2 linked regions of the Catenuloplanes indicus genome follow. The protein of the gene in region 1 interacts with the protein of each later gene in a pairwise test. Links are inferred from orthologs where the notes say so. Each region holds a gene or a part of one and is shown in the gene's direction. Other genes may lie near its edges. The genes, in order: J2S42_RS27340 and J2S42_RS08345.

Region 1 (7,749 bases):
CTGGATGGGCTACCAGGAGGACAAGGCCGCGGGCAACGCCACCCGGACCCCGCGGATGTTCGGCTTCCAGGCGTCCGGCGCCGCGCCGATCGTGAACGGTGAGGCCGTGCGCGAGCCGTCCACGATCGCCACCGCGATCCGGATCGGTAACCCGGCCAGCTGGACCAAGGCGGTCGACGCGCGGGACTCGTCCGGGGGCCTGATCGCGGCCGTCACGGACCGGGAGATCCTGACGGCATATCGGCTGCTCGCCCGTACCGTCGGGGTGTTCGTGGAACTGGGCAGCGCGGCCAGCGTGGCCGGTCTGCTCCAGCAGGCCGAGGCGGGCAAGGTGCCGGCCGGCTCGACCGTGGTGTGCACGGTCACCGGCCACGGCCTGAAGGACCCGGAGTGGGCGATCTCCACCGCCCCGTCCCCGACCACGATCCCGAACGACGTGCTCGCTGCCGCGCGGTCGCTGGACCTCGCGTAGCACCCGGCGCCGGTCAGCGCGGGGAGGGGCCGGCGAGCATGTCGCGGGCCAGGTGGCGCAGCCGCGCCACCACCTCCGGGCTCATCTCCGGGTGCCAGCCGTCCAGCAGCCGGGCCAGTGTCTCGGTGCGCGCCTCGGCCAGCCGCTGCCAGACCGCGTCGCCCTCCGGGGTGAGCGTCAGGTCGTGCTCACCCGCGACGAACCCGGCCTGCCGCAGTTCGGCCAGCCAGCCGGTCACCCGGTCCGGCGGCAGCAGCCGGTGGGCCGGCAGCCCGTCCAGGCGCATCGTCCCCTTCCGGCCGATCCGGCCGAGCAGCCAGGTCGCGCCCGGGCCGACGCCGGTCCGGGCGCGCGTGGCCAGCTCGCCGTAGAGGCGTTCCGCGTCCTCGCGCAGCGCCAGCGCGGCCAGCACCCGCTCCAGCTCGTCGACCGGGCGGGTGGCCGGTGCCATGCCGAACATCTCCGGCGCCAGCACCGGCGACGTCACCCGCAGCGGCACCTCGGCCAGCAGCCAGGACAGCACCACGGCCAGGCCGAGCAGCACCGCGAGCGTGTGGAACCCGGCGTGCACGCCGTCGGTGTAGACGCGCAGGTAGAGCGCCACGCCCTCGGGTGTCTGCGGCGTGTTCATCACGTTCGCGTCGGACAGCCGCGGCGGCAGCGACCCGGCGACGATCGCGGCGAACAGCACCGGCCCGACCGCGCCGCCGAACCAGCGGAAGTAGAGGCTGGCGAACGTGGCCACGCCCAGGTGCCGGGCGTCCGTGGCGTTCTGCACGGCGAGCTGCACGAGCGGGAAGACCAGCCCGAGGCCGAGCCCGATCAGCAGCGTGGCCAGCAGGATCACGGCGAGCGGCGTGTCCGCCTCCATCCGTCCCAGGATCAACAGGCCGACCGCGACCAGCATGCTGCCGCCCAGCGTGAGCATGCGGTAGCGGCCGATCCGGGCCACGGTCACCTGCCCGGCGACCACGGAGAGGAGCATCCCGGCGGAGAGCGGCAGCAGCGCCAGCCCGGACGCGGCCGGGCTCCCGCCACGGGCCATCTGCAGGTACGGCGGCAGGCTGGCCACGGTCACGAACAGCGCGGCGCCGCCGAGCAGGCCGATCGCCGACGCGGTCGGGAACACCGTGCCGGTGAACAGCACCGGCGGCAGCACCGGCACCGCGGCCCGGCGCTCCACCCGCACGAACACGGCGATCAGCAGCGCGGTCACGGCGGCCGCGCCGAGCGTCCAGGGCAGGCCGCGGCCCGGCGAGCCGGCCCAGAACACCGCGATCAGCACGCCCGCGCCGATCAGCGCCATCAGCGTGACGCCGGCCAGATCCAGCGGTACGCGTTCGCGCGGGTGCGCGCCGGAGACGGTGAGCGTGACGACGACCAGCAGCACGAGCGCGGTCCCGGCCGTCACGTGGAACAGCCAGCGCCAGGAGAGCGCGTCGGCCAGCAGCCCGCCGGGGACCGGCCCGAGCACGCCGGCGACCGCGTAGGTGACGCCGAACGCGTTCTGGAACGGCGCCCGCTGCTCGGCCCCGGCCAGCCGCGCGGTGAGCAGATGGCTGAGGACCAGCGAGGTGCCGGCGCCGACGCCGTAGATCACCTGCGCCCAGATCAGCGTACGGATCGAGCCGGCCTGCCCGCCCAGCGCGGCACCCGTGGCCGCGGCCAGCAGGCCGGCCTGGAGCATCGGCTTCGGCCCGTAACGGTCGCTGAGCCGGCCGGCCAGCGGCGCCGCGGTGATCGCGGCGAGCAGCGAGGCGGAGATGATCCAGGCGGCCCGGGTCGGCCCGCCGATCTCGGTGGCCAGGTCGCGCAGCGCCGGGCCGTGCCAGGTGTGGTTCGTGCCGGCCAGCAGCGGCACGCCGAGCAGCGCGCAGAGCGTGAGCGTACGGCGGGCCATGCCCACAGGCTATGTGGACAAAACAGATAATTTTTCGCTAATGGAGGTTTTCGGTGGCGCGCTCTTCGGCCGCGTCCGCCTCCGCCGCGTCGACCAGCAGCTCCGAGGCCCGCAGAATGACGCCCAGATCCGCGGCGGACATCCGGCACAGCACCCGGGCCTGGCGTTCGGCACCGGCCATGATGATCCGCTCCACGGTCTGCCGGCCGTGCGGCGTGAGCATCACCCGGCGTACCCGCCGGTCGTTGGGGTCCTCATGTCGCTCCACCAGATCGTGGGCGACCAGCCGGTCCACGATCCCGGTGACGGTGGCCAGACTGACGCCCATGAAGCGCTGCAGTTCCTGCCCGGATGCGCCGTCGCCCGCGGCCAGCATGAGTAGGATCTTGAGCTGCGGCATGGTCAGATGCGCGTCGAACAGCGGGTTGGACCGATCGTGCGCGAACAGGTACTGCATGCGTCGCTGAGTGTCCATGATCTGCGCGATCAGCCGGTCCTTGTCCTCGTCGGCCACCGCGTCTCCTGCCGTTTCGCCGTCTGTCCTGCTGAACAACGGTCCCCGTGAGCAACGGGTCCCTGTGAACTACGGGATGTCCCCGATTGTGGGCAACTTGTTCGCGTAAGGCAAACTATTCGTGTCGAGCTAACTTACCCCAGCAGGAGAAGAGTCTGCTCATGTCCTTGCTCGCAAGACTGAGTCTCGCGAACCGGGGTCTCATCGCCCTGATCGCGATCATCGTGACCGGTTTCGGGGCCTTCGCCATCCCGTCCCTCAAGCAGCAGCTCCTGCCCTCGCTGGAGTTTCCCGCCGCGTTCATCTTCGCCTCGTACCCCGGGGCGTCGCCGGAGATCGTCGAGCAGCGGGTCACCGAGCCGATCGAGAACAGCGTCCAGGGGATCGAGGGCCTCGACGAGGTCACCTCGACCACCAGTGAGGGCGTGGCGACGGTCCAGGTGCTGTTCGAGTTCGGCACCGATCTGACCCAGACCGTCTCGAAGATCGAGAGCAATCTGGGCCGGATCCGCGCCCAGCTGCCGGAGGACGTCGACCCGACCGTCTTCGCCGGCAGCACCGCCGACCTGCCGGCCATCGTGCTGGCCGCGTCCGGCGGCACGGACGAGGCGGCGCTCGCGGCCGCGCTCAACGAGAGCGTGCTGCCCGAGCTGCAGGGCATCGACGGCGTGCGGACCGCGGAGGTCACCGGCGCGCGCACGTCCAGCATCGCCATCACGCCCGACCTGGCGAAGTTCGGCGCGGCCGGTGTCAACCCGGCCGGCATCGCCACCGCGCTCCAGGCGAACGGCGTGTCCGTCCCGGCCGGCACGCTGAGCGAGGGCGACCGCACGCTGACCGTGCAGGTCGGCACGCCGATCACCACGCTGGAAGACCTGCAGAACATCTACCTCACCGGTACGGGTGGGCGCGCGGTCCGGCTCGGCGACGTCGCCACCGTGGCCGAGGTGCAGGCCGCACCGACGTCCTACACGCGCACGGACGGCGTGGACAGCCTCGGCATCTCCGTCACCGCCACGCCGGACGGCAACGCGGTGCGCATCTCCGAGGAGATTCGCGACCGGCTCCCCGAGCTGGCCGCGGCCGGCGGCGTCACGCTCACGGTCGTCTTCGACCAGGCGCCGTTCGTCGAGAGGTCGATCGAGAGCCTGGCCACCGAGGGCATGCTCGGCCTGGTGATGGCCGTGATCGTCATCCTGGTCTTCCTGCTGTCCGTCCGGTCCACGATCGTCACCGCGGTCTCCATCCCGCTGTCCGTGCTGGTCGCGCTGATCGCGCTGTGGATCCAGGACTACTCGCTCAACCTGCTCACGCTCGGCGCGCTCACGATCGCGGTCGGCCGCGTGGTCGACGACTCCATCGTGGTGCTGGAGAACATCAAACGCCATCTCGGGTACGGCGAGGAGAAGCTGCAGGCGATCACCACCGGTGTGCAGGAGGTCGCCGGCGCGGTGCTGGCGTCCACGCTCACCACGGTCGCGGTGTTCGCACCGATCGCGCTGGTCGGTGGTTTCGTCGGCCAGCTCTTCGCGCCGTTCGCCATCACGGTCACGGTCGCGCTGATCGCCTCGCTGATCGTGTCGCTGACCATCGTGCCGGTGCTGGCGTACTGGTTCCTCCGCCCGCCGAAGGGCACCGCGGAGGAGGCCGAGGTCGCCCGCCGGGCCGCGGAGGAGAAGGAGCTGCGCAGCCCGCTGCAGCGCTCCTACCTGCCGGTCATCCGGTTCGCCACCACCTGGCGCTGGACCACGATCGGAATCGGTGTCGTGGTGCTGGCGATCACCGGCGGCCTGGCCACCCAGCTGAAGACGAACTTCATCGACCAGTCCGGTCAGGACACGCTGAGCATCTCCCAGACGATGCCGATCGGCACCAGCCTGGAGGCGACGAACGCGCAGGCCAAGCGCGTCGAGGCGGTGCTGTCCGGCGCGGGCGAGGTGAAGTCGTACCAGGCGACCGTGGGCGGCGGCGGCCAGTCCGCGCTGTTCACCGGCGGCGGCAGCGGCGCGAACACCGCGAGCTACTCCGTGACGCTGGAGGAGGACGTCGACACCGAGGCGTTCACCGAGGAGCTGCGCGGCGAGTTCGAGGACCTGGGCCCGTCGGCCGGCGAGATCACCGTCGGCGCGGACTCCAGCAGCGGCTTCAGCGGCAACGAACTCGCGGTCGTGGTCAAGGCCGCGGACGCGGACGCACTCGCCGCCGCCGCGCAGCAGGTGCAGGACGCGATGGCGGCCACGCCGGACGTCACGGACGTGACCAGCGACCTGGCCGAGAGCGTGCCGCGGATCGACATCACGGTCGACCGGGCCGCGGCCACCGCGCGCGGTCTCTCCGAGGCGCAGATCGGCCAGCTGGTCTCCGGCGCGTTCCGGGACGCGCCGATCGGCCAGGTCACGCTGACCGGCGCCGGCGAGCGCAACGTCGTGCTGGACCTCGGCGGCACCGCACCGGCCGACCTGGCCGCGCTCCGGGCGTACCCGCTGCAGACGCCGGGCGGCATCGTGCCGCTGGACGACGTGGCGGACGTCAACGAGGTGCAGGGCCCGGTCGAGATCACCCGGATCAACGGCGACCGCAGCGTCACCGTCACCGGTACGGTCAGCGGCTCGAACGTCGGCGCGGCCACCACCGCGCTGACCACCGAGCTGGACGAGCTCACCCCGCCGGCCGGTGCGAGCTGGGAGATCGGTGGCGTCAGCGCCGACCAGAACGAGGCGTTCCAGCAGCTGGGTCTCGCGGTGCTGGCCGCGATCGCGATCGTCTTCATCATCATGGTGGCGACGTTCGGCTCGATCATCCAGCCGTTGATCCTGCTGGTCTCCATCCCGTTCGCGGCTACCGGCGCGATCCTGCTGCTGCTCGCGACGGACACCGCGCTCGGCGTACCCGCGCTGATCGGTGTGCTGATGCTGGTCGGCATCGTGGTCACGAACGCGATCGTGCTGATGGACCTGATCAACCAGTACCGCAAGCAGGGGTACGGCGTGCAGCAGGCGGTGATCGAGGGCGGCCGGCACCGGCTGCGGCCGATCCTGATGACCGCGATCGCCACCATCTTCGCGCTCACCCCGATGGCACTCGGCCTGACCGGAGAGGGCGGCTTCATCTCGCAGCCGCTCGCGGTCGTGGTGATCGGCGGCCTGATCAGCTCCACGCTGCTCACGCTGCTGCTGGTGCCGGCGCTCTACACGCTGGTCGAGGGCCGGCGCGAGCGGCGTGCCGAGCGCGAGGCCCGCAAGGCGGAGAAGGCGCGGGCCGGTGTCCCGGCGCCGACCCCCGCCGCCGCTCCGGTGGACCGGGTCGACTCGGTGCCGGAGACCACGCCGGAGCCGCCCGCCGCGCCGTCGGGCGCGCTCCGCGAGGGCACCGACCAGTTCGAGGTGCTCCGCCTGCCACGCAGCAACAAGTCCCCGCTGCCGCCGCAGGAGTAGCCATCACCTGATGCAAGGCGCCTCCCGGATCCTTCCGGGAGGCGCCTTGATCATTTGGGTAAGGTGCCACTGTGAGTTCACCCCTGTCGCTGCTGGCCCGGAACCCGGACTTCCGGCGGCTCTACCTCAGTGAACTCGTCGTCTTCGGCGCGGACTGGTTCATCATGGTCCCGCTGCTCGTGCTGCTCACCGACCTGACCGGCAGCGGCGTGCTCGGCGCGCTCGTGATGACCGTCGACACCGGCCTCAACGCACTGCTCCTGCCGTACTCCGGCACGGTCGTCGACCGGGTCGACCGCCGCACCGTGATGATCGTCGCGAACCTGGCCGCGCTCGCCGCGTCGCTGCTGCTCTTCACGGTCCAGGACGCCGGCACCGCCTGGCTGGCGCTGCTGGCGATGGCCGCGGTCGCGGTGGCCAAGGCGTTCTACACGCCCGCCGCCCAGGCCGCGCTGCCCAACGTGGTCGACCCCGAGGACCTCCCCGACGCGAACGCGCTCGCCGGTGGCGCCTGGGGCATCATGGTCGTGGTCGGCGCCTCGGTCGGCGGCGTGGTCAGCGGCTTCGCCGGCCCGTATGCCTGCTTCGCGATGGCCGGCGCCGGCCTGCTGATCGCCGCGCTCCTCACCTCCCGCATCCGCCGCCCGCTCCAGACCGCCACCCCGGACGGCCCACCCCCGCACCCGTTCGCCGCGATCCGCGAGGCCATCCACCACATCGCCGCCAGCCCGCGCCTCCGCGCCCTGATCACCGTCAAGTCCGCCGTCGGGCTCGGCAACGGCGTCATCGCCGCCTTCCCCCTGGTCGTCGCCGCCTACGGGGTGGGGCCCGCCGGTGTCGGCATCCTCTTCGCCGCCCGCGGCGCCGCCGTCCTGGCCGGCCCCCTGGTCACCCGCCGCCTCCTCGACCACCGGAACTGGCTGCTCCCCGGCCTCGCCATCTCGATGGCCGTCTACGGGCTCGCCTACGCCTCCGCCGCCTTCGCACCCTGGTTCCCACTGCTGGTCGCCCTGGTCTTCGTCGCCCACTTCGCCGGCGGCACCAACTGGATGCTCTCCAACTTCGCCCTCCAGGGCGCGGTCCCCGACACGCTGCGCGGCCGCGTCTTCGCCACCGACCTGATGCTCACCACGATCGCCATCTCGATCAGCCAACTGGCCGTCGCCGCCACCATCGACCACGTCGCCCCCCGCCACATCATGATCGCCAGCGGCACCGTCACCGTTCTCTACGCCTGCGGCTGGGCCATCGCCACCCGCAACCGCAAAACTGCGTGAGCGACCCCGGCCGCCGATGACGCGCCGCACTTCGCAATATCGTGCGGAACGCCCGCGGCGACTTGTTCGATCGAAATGGCGAAGCTCGCTGCTCTTGTGCCATATGCGCGCGGCCCGTGTCGATTCACTTTCCGGCTTCGCCGCTCCCGCAT
Region 2 (6,766 bases), 4.2 Mb from region 1 along the record:
CGAGGACTTGCCAGAGTCCCTGCGCGCATTCAAGCACGGCAAACGGATCATCAAGTTCTACCGTGCAGACACCTCGTAGATCACCCAAATTTCAAGGGTACGAATCAAGTCCAGCGCATCGTGCTGAGCGTGACGTTCCCGGCGCCTGTCGTGCTGCGGGACCCGCGCAACCATCGCATCGAGGTCGTCCACATGCCATCAGCCGCACCGCGAACCGGACCTGCCCGCCCACGGACCGGCCGGGATGAGCGATCGCTACGGCCGGTCCGTGTCACAGCCCGCGGCGCGCACCCCGGCCGGTCGACCGCCGCGTCCTGCATCTCCGCACAGCGAACCGGCCCGGACGGTCACGCGCTGAGCGCCGCCACTGCGGCCCGGAGCCGCTCGCGGAGCGCGTCGTCCTGCCACGGGTAGTCCCGGAAGCCGCTGCGGACCACCCGTTCGGGCTGCTCGGCCAGCGCGGTCAGCGCCGGGATGGCGGTCACCGCACGCATCTCCACCAGCAGGTTCACCTGGATGTCCGAGGCCCGGTCGAGCAGGTCCAGCAACGGGGCCGTCAGCTCCTCGGCGGGCACGCCGAGCCGGTGCAGCGCACGGATCGCGTCGACCTGAACGTGCCAGGGCTGGTGCCGCAGCATCCGGCGAAGGTGCGGCCGGTGCTCCGGCGTGCCGATCTCCGCCGCGAGTCCCGCCCCGGCGCCGGGATGGCCACCGGCCAGCACCTCAGTCAACGTCGGCAGCGCCTCCGCCGGGTCACCGGTGGCCCGCCACAGCGCCCGCGCCACCATGATCCGCTCGTCCGCGTCGCCGGCCTGCGCCAGCCACTCACGCAACCGGGGGACAGCTGGTGCCAGCGCGGTCCCGGCCTCGCCCGCCCGCCGCAGATCCCACGCCGCTCCCCGCCCTCGCTTCGCCAGTACCGCACTGACCAGCGCCTCAGTCTCCCCGGTCAGCCGCCACACCGCGTGCCCGGCCCGAAGATCACCACCAAGAGCACGATCCTTCAGCATGGATACGGCCGAGAGCGCCGACGGCCCGATCGACGCCAGTGCGTCCGCCGCGACCCCGAAGGCCCGCTCATATGCCGCGATGATCTCCGGCACCGCGTCCGCTGCCGCTGGTCCCCAGCCGCCGAGCAGTTGCACCAGGCCTACCTGCGGCGCGGCGGCCCACTTCCCGGCTTCCGGTTCTCCGGCGAGCATGCGCAACCGCCGCCGGACCGCATGCAGGATCTCCGCGTCGTACGGCGGGCTGATGTCGCCGAACAGCGTGGTCACCTGCGGATCACGGCCGCGCTCCCACGCCGACACCAGCAGCCCGGACCAGCGCGGATCCCGCAACCGGATCAGCAGGCCCAGCGCCTCGTCCGGCGCATCGCCTACCGGGTCGGCGGCCAGCGTGGCCAGGGCGTCGGCGAGCACGGCGCAGGCGGTGCCCGCCGCGAGCGCCGCGTCGACGGCCGCGGACCGGACGTCCTGCTCCGGGTCGGCCAGCAGCGGCGCGAGCCGGCCGGCCAGCGCGGACGCCGCTGCGCGCGAGGAGCGGAAACGGTCGGCCAGCCCATGGGCGAGATCGCGGCGGGCCGGGCCGGTCGTCAACGCGTCGGTAAGCGTGGTCAGCCCGTCGAGGTCGAGGAACCGGGTCAGGTCGCCCGGCCGTCCGGAGACGGTGTCGGACCAGGGGCCCTGCCAGGTGGCGGTGGTGGCGTACACGCGGGTCAGCTGGTCCGCGGTGAGCGGATGCCGGGCGCGGGCGAGCAGCACGGCGGCCGCCGCCGGGACCGGGAACGGCTCGGTCAGCGCGTCCCGCAGCAACCCGGGTGGGTGGGGAGCCGTGCCGAGCAGCAGCGACGCGCGCACGACCGGGACGGTCTCCGAAGCCCGGCGGGCGGCCAGCGCGGGTACGTGCCGGGAGTCCGCGTGGGCGAGCGCGTAGGCGGCTGCCTCCCGTACCCCCGGATCTGGATCGTCAAGTGCGGGCAGCAGCAGCCCACTGAGCCGCGCGACGGCCGCGTGCACCGCACGCTGCTCGCCGTTGGTCTGCTGCGGGTCGCAGAGCGCGCCGACCGTCCGCAGCAGGTGATCGCGCTGGTGGACGCCCGGCCGCACGGCCAGCTCGATCAGAAACGGCACGGCCTGCACGGTCGCCGCGTAGACCGTTCCCTGATGATGCAGAGACGAGTAGAACTCGAACCGCCCGTCGTCGGCCACCTCGGGATCCTCCGACGCGATCGCGGCCAGGATGCCCGGCGTCTCGGTCGCCGGCCCGTAGGCGCCGTCGAAGGCCGCCCAGTCGATCGTGTCCCACGCATTTCCCACGACCGGGATGCTAGTTCGGCGAGCAGTAACGAGGCGGGCGGCTGTATGGCAGATCGGTGTCCAAGAACATCTATTCCGCTCGGCTGCGAGAGTGACACGGGCGGCTACGACAAGTGTGCGGCCACGGTGTCGGCTGCTCTACGGCCGGGGCACGACGATCTCCGGACGTCCCACCGGCCCGAGCCGGTTCACCGGCCATGCTTATCCGGCGCTTATGAGGGCTTCGACACTCTGTCCCGGTGACGATCGACGAGGGATACGGCGGGATGTACCCGAGACTGTCAGTGGTGGTCCCCGTATTCAACGAGGAGGACGTGCTGCCGCTGTTCGCCGAGCGGCTACGCCCGGTGCTCGACGGGCTGCTCGTGACGTACGAGGTGGTGGCCGTCGACGACGGCAGCCGGGACGCGACACCGGTGGTGCTGGAGACGATGCGCCGCAGGTGGCCGCAGCTGCGGATCGTCCGGCTGCGCCGCAACGCCGGGCATCAGAACGCCCTCACCGCCGGCCTGCACCGGGCACGCGGTGAGTACGTGGTGAGCATCGACGTCGACCTGCAGGACCCGCCCGAGGTCATCGCCCGGATGCTCGCCGCGGCCGAGGGTGGAGGGCTCGACGTCGTCTACGGCGTACGCGCCGATCGCGGCACCGACAGCCTGTTCAAGCGCTGGACCGCCGAGTCGTACTACCGGCTGATGCGGCGGCTGACCGGCACCGCCGTGCCGCACAACGCCGGTGACTTCCGGATGCTCAGCCGCAACGCCGTGAACGCCCTGCTGGACCTGCCGGAGGACCGGCCGGTCTACCGGCTGCTCGTTCCGTGGCTGGGCCTGCCGAGCGGCGAGGTGCCGTACGCCCGTGCGGAGCGCGCCGCCGGCCGGTCCAAGTATCCGCTGGCCAAGATGGTCCGGCTGGCGTTCGACAGCATCACCGGGTTCTCGGCCGCGCCACTGCGGGTCGCGACCTGGCTGGGCTGCGTGGGCATCGCGCTCTGCTTCGTCATGGGCGGGGCGGTCCTGGCCGCCTACCTGTGGGGGAATGTCGTGCCGGGCTGGACGTCGATGTTCGTGGCGCTGGTGTTCCTCGGCGCGCTGCAACTGTTGTGCCTCGGGCTGCTCGGCGAGTACGTGGCGCGCGTGTTCACATCGATGCAGAACCGCCCGGCGTACGTCGTGACCTTCGACTCCGCCGCCCCGAGCAGCCGCCGGCCGGTCCGGGTGCCGTCGTGACCGCGACGATCACCGAGGAACTCGCCGCACCGTCCGAGTCCGTCACGCCGGTCCACCGGCCGTGGCGCACGGCGCTGCTGACCGCGTTCGCGGTGTGGTCCGCCGCGGTCGCCGTCCGCCTCCCGGTGAGCGCGCTGGCGTGGCTGACCTACCGGGCCGGCACCCCGGCCCCGGCACTGTCGTCGATCCTGCTGGACTGGAACCGCTGGGATGCCGGCCACTACGTCGCGATCGCCCAGCACGGCTACCACCTCGGGCCGGGCTTCCCGGCGTTCTTCCCGCTCTACCCCATCCTGATCCGCGTCCTCGACCCGGTGCTGCCGGGAGACGCCGTGATCAGCGCCCTGGTGGTGGCGAACACCGCCGCGTACGGCGCCCTGGTCATGCTGCACCGGCTGGCCGACCACGAGTTCGGGCCGCGGGTCGCGCAGCGCGCCGCCTGGTACCTGGCCTTCTTCCCGATGGGCTTCTTCCTGTCCCTGGGCTACAACGAGTCGTTGTTCATGCTGCTGGCGATCGGAGCCCTCTACGCGGGCCGGCGCGGGCACTGGTGGCTGGCCGGAACGCTGGGCGCGCTGTCCTCGGCCACCCGGCTGTTCGGCCTGCTGCTGATCCTCCCGCTGGCCGTCGAGTACCTGCGGCAGATCGGCTGGCGGCCACGCGCGATCCGGCTCGACGTGCTGTCGCTGGCCATGGTGCCGCTCGGGGTGGCCGCGTACAGCGTCTACTGCCTGATCGAGCTGGGCGATCCGCTGCAGTTCAGCATCGCCCAGGACCAGTGGGGCCGCCGCTACACCCTGCCGGGCGGGGCGTGGCTCACATCGGTCGGGCAGATCGCCGGGCACGGGCCCCTCGACCCGGTCACCCTGGGCGCGGTGCTGGAGGCCGGCACCGTCCTGCTCGCGGTGATCCTGCTGATCCTGTCCGTGCGAGGACCGTTCCGGTTCCGGCGCGACCAGGCATACCTGGTGGTGCAGGCCGGCATCACACTCGTCATGCTGACGTCGACCGAGGTCGGGGGCCGGGCGATGCAGTCGTCGGCGCGCTACGTCATGGAGGCGGTGGCGATCTTCCTCGTCCTGGCGCGGATGGGCGCGGATCAGACGGTCGACCGCACCGTGCTGGTGACCGGTACCGCCCTGCAGGCCGTGTTCCTCGCCGTCTTCATGGCCGGTACGTTCCTGGTGGCCTGACATGGGCGCGGTGCCGCGTGCCGACGCCGTCATCGCGGGACCGGGGAGCGCGGCGCCTGGCTCTCCGGCGGCAAGCGTCAGCGGATCGTACTCGAGGAGCCGGTCTCCCACCTCGACGCCGAGACCGAGCGCGTCCTGGCCGGCGCCATGTCCGGCGTCATCGCACGGCCGGTGCTGGCCCCGCCAGGTCCGGCCGACGGTGTCCCGGCAGAACCGCGACGACGATCTGGAGCACCGAGGTGCGGGGGCCAGCGCTGGACGTAGCGCGGTTGCGTTCGAGTGCGCTCTAACGGATAGCGTGCGATTCATGCGTGAAACGACTGGAATGGCGCTGCTCAGCCCCGGTGGCGTGTGGGCGCCGTTCACCTTCGGGCGTCGCGACCTGCGCCCGGACGACATCGCGGTCCGGGTCACCTGGTGCGGAGTCTGCCACACGGACCTGCACGCGGCGCAAGGGCTGGCCGAGGGGGCGCCGCCGCTGGTGCCCGGGCACGAGTTCGTGGGCGAGGTCGCCGCCGTCGGCACCGACGTGACCGCGTTCCGGGTGGGCGATCCGGTCGCGGTCGGCGGCATCGTGGACAGTTGCGGCGTGTGCGCGGCCTGCCGCGCCGGCGAGGAGGTCTTCTGCGCCGAATACCCGGCCGAGACCTACGGCGGCGGCACGCACGGCGGATACGCCAGGGAGTACGTGCTCCGGGCGTCCTTCGCGTATCCGCTGCCGGCCGGTCTCGACCCGGCGGGCGCGGCCCCGCTGATGTGCGCGGGCATCAGCACGTTCGCGCCGCTGCGTCATTGGGGGGTCGGGCCCGGGCAGCGCGTCGGCGTGGTGGGACTCGGCGGGCTCGGGCACCTCGCGGTCAAGTTCGCCACGGCGCTGGGCGCGGCCGTGACCGTGTTCACCACGTCACCGGGCAAGGAGGAGGCCGCGCGCGAGTTGGGCGCGGCCGGCGTGGTGCCCTCCACCAGCCCGGAGGCGATGGCGGAGCAGGCGGGCCGGTTCGACTTCATCCTCGACACGGTGCCGGTCAAGCACGACCCGACGCCGTACCTGCGGGCACTGCGGATCGACGGCACGCTGTGCATGCTGGGCATCCCGGACCGCTACGAGCCGGAGCCGCTGGCGATGGCGTTCGGCCGCAAGCGGCTCACCGCGTCCGCCGGCGGAGGCCGGGCGCGTACTCGTGAGATGCTGGCGTTCGCCGCCCGTCACGGGATCACCGCCGACGTGGAGAAGGTGCCGGCCCGCGAGGTCGGCACCGCGCTGGACCGGCTTGCCCGTAACGATGTGCGCTGGCGCTTCGTGCTGGACCTCACCGACCTGGGATGATCTCGTGATGCCGTCGGAAACCGACACGCTCGGCATTCGTGAGCTCGCCGAGTTCACCGGGCTGACCGCGCACACCCTGCGCTGGTACGAACGCGAGGGCCTGCTCTCGGGGGTCGGCCGTACCGCGGACGGCCGCCGGCGCTACGGCCCGGCGGCAGTGCGGGCGGTGCGGCTGGTTCAGGCCTTGCGCCGCACCGGCATGCCGGTCGCCGAGATTCGTACCTTCGTGAGCTTCGGTCCGGGCACGCCGGCCAACACCCGCCGGCGCATCGAGGTGCTGCGTCGGCAGGAGCGCGAACTCCACCGCCGCCTGGCCGAGTTGCACGGCGACCTCGAGGTGCTGCGCGCCAAGATCGACGACTATCACGACATCATCGCGTCCGGCCGGGACTGCGAGTCCGACGTCTTGACGGACTTTCCGCATGCCCGGGGCCTCTGAGGCCACCCACCACACCGAAACCACCCAGCGACGGCTCGTTGAGCACCCGGCCTGTTCCTGATCGAAGGCGCGAGATACGGCTTTCAGGTCAACCCCGCCGTGATGATCGTGCGGGACGTCAGGCGACAGGCGCAGCGGAATCACGCAGTTCTGTGGCCTCGCCGGATGACTCCGGCCCCCGGTGGGCGGGCCGTGCGGGCCACCAGAAACGTTCGCCCAGCAGCAGGGCGATTGCGGGCACGACCAGCGTGCGCACCAGC

The links.
Region 2: the proteins of J2S42_RS27340 (region 1) and J2S42_RS08345 interact in binary tests that used the Bacillus subtilis proteins (3 or more experiments, as listed by UniProt). The link is inferred for Catenuloplanes indicus from one-to-one orthologs.

What each region holds. Positions count from the first base shown.
Region 1 is NZ_JAUSUZ010000001.1:6,019,258-6,027,006, forward strand. What follows is about bases 2,671-6,520. They hold J2S42_RS27340 (efflux RND transporter permease subunit), read left to right. Parts: upstream 2,671-3,047; coding sequence 3,048-6,320; downstream 6,321-6,520. Other genes in these bases: J2S42_RS27335 (MarR family winged helix-turn-helix transcriptional regulator), read right to left, coding at 2,671-2,886; J2S42_RS27345 (MFS transporter), read left to right, coding at 6,392-6,520. Outside these bases: thrC (threonine synthase), read left to right, coding at 1-472; J2S42_RS27330 (MFS transporter), read right to left, coding at 486-2,372; more of J2S42_RS27335, read right to left, coding at 2,410-2,670; more of J2S42_RS27345, read left to right, coding at 6,521-7,597; J2S42_RS27350 (hypothetical protein), read right to left, coding at 7,722-7,749. UniProt on the Bacillus subtilis protein: Required for self-resistance to surfactin, an antimicrobial lipopeptide surfactant produced by B.subtilis. Also required for swarming motility.
Region 2 is NZ_JAUSUZ010000001.1:1,793,762-1,800,527, reverse strand. The notes cover bases 1,686-4,552. They hold J2S42_RS08345 (glycosyltransferase family 2 protein), read left to right. Parts: upstream 1,686-2,557; coding sequence 2,558-3,547; downstream 3,548-4,552. Other genes in these bases: J2S42_RS08340 (mannosyltransferase family protein), read left to right, coding at 3,544-4,552; J2S42_RS08350 (hypothetical protein), read right to left, coding at 1,686-2,318. In the rest of the region: J2S42_RS08355 (hypothetical protein), read left to right, coding at 1-79; more of J2S42_RS08350, read right to left, coding at 348-1,685; more of J2S42_RS08340, read left to right, coding at 4,553-4,740; J2S42_RS08335 (NAD(P)-dependent alcohol dehydrogenase), read left to right, coding at 5,048-6,067; J2S42_RS08330 (MerR family transcriptional regulator), read left to right, coding at 6,075-6,506; J2S42_RS08325 (MMPL family transporter), read right to left, coding at 6,625-6,766.